DNA from 2 places in the Rossellomorea oryzaecorticis genome. Region 1 is predicted to be linked to the other one. Evidence: riboswitches for the same ligand, from Rfam matches in the RefSeq annotation. Region 1 holds a riboswitch; the other holds the start of a gene.
The links. Region 1 has a riboswitch for thiamine pyrophosphate ahead of tenA (thiaminase II). Riboswitches for the same ligand answer to the same signal wherever they lie in the genome.

Region 1 (3,485 bases):
AATACCGTTCATCCTGATTATCTGGATCAGTGTAATCCTGCTTCCTTTCAACATATACAATCGCAACAAACAAGGTTGGCTTGAAGAAAAGCTGGAAGATGCGAATAAACGGATATCAGAACTTGTCAAACAAGAGGAAAGACAGCGGATAGCAAGGGATCTGCATGATACGTTAGGGCAAAAGCTGTCCCTCATAGGTTTAAAAAGTGACTTGGCTCGGAAACTGATTCACAAAGATCCCGAACAGGCAAAAGAAGAGTTGAAAGATGTGCAGCAAACAGCGAGGACAGCACTTTCTGAGGTTAGGACGATGGTCTCACAAATGCGCGGGATTCGTCTGGAAGATGAAATGGTCAGAATCAAACAGATCCTTAAAGCGGCAGATATTGAATTGATCATAGATGAAGAAACCCCTATACCAGCCACATCACTCTTTCTTGAAAATATATTGAGCATGTGCCTGAAAGAAGCCGTCACAAACGTCGTGAAACACAGCAAGGCGGATTTATGTGAAATAACCATCGAAGATCATGACAATGAACTGACGATAAAGGTAAAAGACAATGGCATCGGTCTCAGCAAGGATAAAGACTTGTCGAGAGGCTGCGGATTAAGAGGGATGGAGGAGCGTCTGGACTTTGTAAACGGGACGCTCGATATCATTTCCGATAAAGGCACGATACTGATCATGAGAGTGCCAAAAGTAATCAAGCAGATAGGGAGGGATTAAGATGATTCGCATCGTAATCGCAGAAGATCAGCGCATGATGCTCGGCGCTTTGGGATCATTGCTTGATTTGGAAGATGACCTTGAAGTAGTGGGGAAGGCGAGCAATGGGGAAGAAGCGATTTCCCTCGTCCGCCGACTGAAGCCTGATATATGTATGATGGATATTGAAATGCCCGAGAAAACAGGGCTTGAAGCAGCGGAAGAATTAAAAGGGGAAGAATGCAAAGTCATCATTCTGACGACATTTGCCCGTTCCGGTTACTTTCAGCGGGCAATCAAAGCCGGGGTTAAAGGCTATTTATTGAAGGACAGCCCCAGTGAAGAGCTGGCAACCTCCATTCGACTTGTCATGCAGGGGAAAAGAATGTATGCCCCTGAATTGATGGATGATATGTACAGTGAAGAGAATCCTTTGACTGACCGGGAGAAAGAGGTGCTGGAATTGGTGGCAGATGGAAAAAACACAAAAGAAATCGCCGATGAACTCCAATTGAAGACAGGAACGGTACGTAACTACATTTCCACCATCCTTGATAAGCTCGAAGTGAAAAATCGCATTGAAGCCATTACACATTCCAAAGAAAAAGGCTGGTTCAAGTAAAAAAAGATTGACAAGAAATATATTCATGTTACGATAACATCGAATTCAAAATTTCATATGACGATCCACTAGGGGTGCCTTTCATGAAGGCTGAGATTAAAGTGTGACTTTAAGACCCTTTGAACCTGATCTGGTTGAGACCAGCGTAGGGAAGTGGTGTTTGAAGGTTACATATTATTTTGGTGTGATGCCTTTTCAAGCCACTTTCTGTTCGCTTTTTGCGTATGGAAAGTGGCTTTTTATTTTTCCCTGAGATGGGTCGTCGTGGAAAAGGAGAGTCTATGATGACATTTTCAAATGAATTAAGGAAAGAAGTCGATGAGGTCTGGGAGGCGAGCTTTAATCACCCGTTTGTAAGAGGGATCGGGGACGGTACGCTGCCGCTCGACAACTTCCGTTACTACATCCTGCAGGATGCGTATTATTTATCTCACTTTTCAAGGGTCCAATCATTGGGAGCTGCCAAAGCACCAGATTTACATACGACATCAAGAATGGCAGCTCACGCACAGGGAACGAATGAAGCAGAATTATCCCTGCATGAAACATTCTCTGTTCAACTTGGTATTACAGAGGAGGAAAAGAAACGATTCAAGCCTTCTCCGACCGCCTACGCTTATACTTCCCATATGTACAGGGCAGCACAATTCGGAGGGCTAAAAGAAATTCTCGCTGCAATCCTGCCCTGTTATTGGCTTTACCATGAAGTCGGGGAGCGCCTTAACATGTTTACTCCTGATGAACCGATTTATAAGGAATGGATTTCAGCTTATGGCGGTGAATGGTTCGGAGAGCTGGTGAAAGAGCAAATCAATCGGTTGGATCAGCTGGCTGAAAAAGCATCTGAGGAAGAAAAAGCTTTGATGAAAGAGCTATTTATGATCAGCAGTATATATGAGCTCCAATTCTGGGAAATGGCCTACTCCATGGAAGAATGGCCATTTGAATACCACCTCATGAAAAATACAGGAAAGCAGGTGAAGTAAATGGCAAAGCTGAAATTGACGGACATTTTGGTCACGGTTGTCATCTCGATCGGATTCGGTATTATTTACAAAGTCTGGGGCCCTTTATACAACATGATAAAGCCATTTGGCCTGCACGCAGATCAACTCATCTATGGGATGTGGTTCATGGCAGCAACGGTTGCATTCTTGATCATCCGTAAGCCTGGCGTCGCCCTGCTCGCCGAGATTGCGGCTTCATCCGGTGAATTTCTAATGGGATCGGAATGGGGACTTGAGGTCCTCCTTTTCGGGGTTGTGCAGGGGTTATTTGCTGAGGCGGTATTCTTTGTTACTAAGTATAAACGAAACAGCCTGTTCATCATTAGTCTCGCTGCTGTGATGTCAGCATTTGGATCGATCTTAATGGATAGTTACAAAGGCTATATAGGAGATCTGGCTGTATGGAATCTGCTTTTATTCCTGGGGGCAAGATTACTTGGTTCGATATTGATATCTGGAATGGGGGCTTTCTATCTTGTGAAGGCCCTGGAACGAACGGGTGTGACAAGCCTTGTGAGACCTGCAGAAAAAGAAGATTACGAAGCTCTTGACAGATAGGTGTGAGTCGCAGTGGAGATCAAGAAATTAAGGTTGAAGTTTCAGGGAGAAAAGCAATTACTGTTTAAAGATTTATCACTTTCGATCGGTCAGGGGGAGAAGGTCCTTCTCCTCGGTCCTTCCGGATGCGGAAAATCAACGCTGCTTAACGTATGTGCGGGGCTGATCCCCCATTCGTATGAAGTGCCGATGAAAGTATCATCCATTTCATATCCTTCCTCCTGGGGTTATGTGTTCCAAGATCCGGACGCGCAGTTTTGCATGCCTTATGTGGACGAGGAGATGGCATTCGTCCTTGAAAATCTGAATGTACCGAGAGAAAATATGGATGAAATCATTCAGGAACTGCTTCAAAAAGTGGGTTTGAACTTTCAGAACCCCCATATCAAGATTTCTGATCTGTCTGGAGGGATGAAGCAAAGGCTGGCCATCGCTGCGGTCCTTGCGATGGAGCCGGATACACTTTTTTTGGATGAACCGACCGCTTTAGTGGATCAGGAAGGAACAAAGGAAATTTGGAACACAATCAAAAGGATCAGTAAGGAAAAAACGGTGGTCATCGTTGAACATAAGCTGGATCAGGTTGTCG
Region 2 (3,485 bases), on a different contig from region 1:
ATGATGGTGAATACCACCGCGATGCCTGTCCCGATCGCAAACGCGGTCAAAAACGCTTCCGCCCCTTTAGATAATCCCGACACCAGATGGCCTGCCATCAGGTCGCGGACGGCATTTGTGATCAGAAGCCCGGGTACAAGCGGCATGACCGAACCGATGATGATTTTATCCAGCTCCTGTCCCGCCCCGAAGTGGACAAACATAAAGGATAGAATCCCGATAATGAACGACGCAAGGAACTCTGCAAAGAATTTAATCGGTACGAACCGATGCAAATACACGACACTCATATAGCCGGCACCTCCCGTAATGAACGCTGGGATAAAATCATCCCATCTTCCAAGGAACATAATCAGAAAACATCCGCTCGCGATTGATGCGGCAAAAACCTGAACCAAAAAGGAATAGGAATGATCCGATTTCTCAAGTTCCTCCAGCTCGCTGTAAGCCTCTTCTATGCTGTATAAGCCCTCGCTGATCTTCCTTGAAATCCCGTTCACAAGGGTGACTTTTTCAAGATCGGTCGACCGCTCATTGATGCGGATCAGCTTGGTTTTGGTCGGTTCATCCGTTTCGATGGAAAAGATGATCCCGGTCGGTGTCACATAGCTGTGCGATTCTTTGATCCCGTAGGAAGCCGCAATCCTCATCATCGTATCCTCGACCCGATACGTTTCCGCCCCGCTCTGCAGCATGATCTTTCCTGCCAGCAGACAAACTTCCATTATGTCATACCTTCTTATCATTTTTGCTTCCATAAGATCTCTCCATGCGCATTTTTTGAATAGGTATAGTTTATAGGATAAGTGTGCCTCTAAGCAATGAAGACATGAAAAAACCGACCCCGGATTTGGGATCGGCTGGCCTTACACGTATTTATGAAGCTTTCCGCTGATCATGCTGTGCATTCACACCCTGCCTGATCAGGCGCGGAGCAGTGGCACTCAAGAGGACAAGCACGATTGAACACAACACTGCCGAACCGAGCATCGTCACCCCGTTTGCAAAAAGTGAGAACAGGACCGGCGACATGCCTTCCGGCGCATACTCTTTAAAGAAAATGAAGCCGGCGATGAAATGCCAGAAATAACGGGCCGCACTTCCAAGTACGGTTGCCGCGATAATCCAGGCATACACCTTGGATTTATTTTCGGAACGCAGTGACTGCTGGATGCGGTTGACAAAGACACCCGCAAATCCAATGAACGTGAAGGCAATGAAATACTCAATGATCATTTGAACAGGTGTGACAATCCACGCATTGCCGAGCGCCACCTGCAGGACACCCCACACAAATCCGGCCAGCAGGCTCGCTTTCACCCCTCTTCGGAATGCCAGGATGAAGATAGGCACCATCGAGAACGAAATGGAAATACTCGGCGAAAGATCAATCGACGGCAGCAGGTCCAGAATCAACGCAAATGCAGCCATCAATGCAGCTTCGATCATGACGACCAAACTTAAAGATTTCATAAAAAAAATCTCCCCTTTTTTAAAACGAAACCATAAGGGAGAGTCAGTCAATTCAAATAGGCATAGTGATCCTATATCATCCACATTCCTACGCTAGTACTAACTAACAGGTTCAAAGGGTCAGAACAGGCAGTGCCGTTCACTCTCAGCAAATCGCTCCCCTTGTGGTCACGTTTATTAAATTATAATTCAGTACGTATTATACACGAAAACATCCAATAGTAAAAGAAATTGCGGACATGAAATTGAAGGAAACGATCAAGGACTTTCATTAAGCGGATCGTGCAGGATGATAACCGGCATCGACTTAGGGGCAACCATGAAACCATAGACTCTGCCTTCTTTATCTTTATAGGCAACCGAGTAATCGCCGAATTGCGGAGAAAACTCCACGTCTTCGTATTCAAGGTCGAGATGGTTATACTTCCATCCCACATAAAGTTTGGTGGCCGCTCGGGCAGTAAAGTGTTGAACAAACGTAATCTGGTTGGCAGCGATAAATAGAATAATAGCAGCAACTGAAATGGTAACTTTACTTGCTCTGGACAACCTCAGCATCCATTCCCTCCTTCCTACGGAAATAATTCTGAATCTTCCGTGTATTATCTCTATTATATACCTATTCAGCAGGACATGACAAAAGAGCTACTTTTTGAACTGTTTTTAGAATAAGCATGCAGTGTCACTATTACTGACAGGACGGGGCTGCCACGAGGAGGCAGCCCTCCAGAATAATCTTAAACGATCGTTTAACTCCCTCATCCCTTGCAGCGCAAGGACCCGGTTCTTTTAATCAAACGTTTGTTTAATCTTCAAGAGCGGAGATCATCCTCGATAATCCGCTGTCCAGTTCATCGATCGGGACAAATCGGGCCTTCCTCATCATCTCTTTCCCTTCGATAAACACAATCAAAACAGGTACGGTGAAAATAGAATACTCTCCTGCAATCTCAGGAACTTCTTCCGCATCCGCATGTACAGCTTTTATGCTTGGATACTTTTTCAACACTTCTTCCACCTGCGGCAGCAAAGCATGACACACAGAGCAATTCGGCCGTGAAATATATAAAAGCACCATTTTTTCTGAATGTATCGTATTCTTTATTTCTTCAAGGGTATGCTGCTCTTTCACCTTCCATCCCTTCCTTTCTGTATAAACTGATATGGTTAACTATTCCCCATTCTGCCCTTCTGAAATCGCGAGGCGGCCATGTTTATCTTTTTACAAAACGGGAAAAGAACGACTGTAAACGAAAATGACTATGGAGGAGATTCACTTGAAACCAACTGTTAAGGAATTCTACAATGATAAGGAACTGATTTCTGAAGTTGAAAAATTATCTTCTCAAGGCATAAGCAAAAAGAACCTATATGTACTATCACATGACGATGACCGCACAGAGCGTGTGGCCGACAATGCGAACGCGAATGAAATCGGCGCAAGGGAAACGGGCATCGGTACAGCTGTCGGAAATATGATCTTAAGCAAAGGCGACGAACTGCGCAACCAGCTTCAGGAGATGGGCTTTTCCAAAGAGGAAGCCGATCAGTACGAAGAAAAGCTGGATGAAGGCAAGATTTTGCTGTTGGTTCAGGATTGATTTTTGGCGCGAAAATTCTAGGCGTCACAACGGCCTAGCTGATCCTGCTTGATAAATCGATTCCTTGAACGGCCCGGCTGTTTTGATTTGAGTGTTTAGACTCTGTGAAGCGTCTCCGGGGTCCGCGTGATATAGTTAATAATGAACAAAAGGATGAGCCCGCGGGTTGGGATCATCCTTTTTCATTTTCTTTTTCAAAAAGGTAGACCACACCATTTTGCGGCCTTCTGAATGCAGGACCCGAAAACCCGCGCCTGATCAGTTCCTTTCTCATGAACATCATCACTCCGCCGTGCCCTACAATCAATACGTCCTGATTCTCTGAGATGACCCTGTCTAAGACTTTATTTATCTTTTCCAGAACCTCTTTCTTGCTTACAGCCTGCGACGGATGGTTGAACCACCAAGCCA

Region 2: it holds a riboswitch for thiamine pyrophosphate, as region 1 does, so the genes downstream of both, thiT (energy-coupled thiamine transporter ThiT) here and tenA (thiaminase II) in region 1, are expected to answer to the same signal.

The regions. Positions count from the first base shown of each region.
Region 1 covers NZ_JBJOSA010000005.1:16,428-19,912, forward strand. The annotation lists gene ACKA06_RS07545 (sensor histidine kinase) at 1-730, shown strand, start outside; gene ACKA06_RS07550 (response regulator transcription factor) at 732-1,331, shown strand; TPP riboswitch at 1,392-1,500, shown strand; gene tenA (thiaminase II) at 1,616-2,317, shown strand; gene ACKA06_RS07560 (ECF transporter S component) at 2,318-2,896, shown strand; gene ACKA06_RS07565 (ABC transporter ATP-binding protein) at 2,909-3,485, shown strand, end outside.
Region 2 covers NZ_JBJOSA010000001.1:365,346-368,830, forward strand. The annotation lists gene ACKA06_RS01785 (threonine/serine exporter family protein) at 1-758, opposite strand, end outside; gene thiT (energy-coupled thiamine transporter ThiT) at 877-1,473, opposite strand; TPP riboswitch at 1,542-1,646, opposite strand; gene ACKA06_RS01795 (hypothetical protein) at 1,732-2,031, opposite strand; gene ACKA06_RS01800 (thioredoxin family protein) at 2,279-2,638, opposite strand; gene ACKA06_RS01805 (general stress protein) at 2,751-3,074, shown strand; gene ACKA06_RS01810 (histidine phosphatase family protein) at 3,247-3,485, opposite strand, start outside.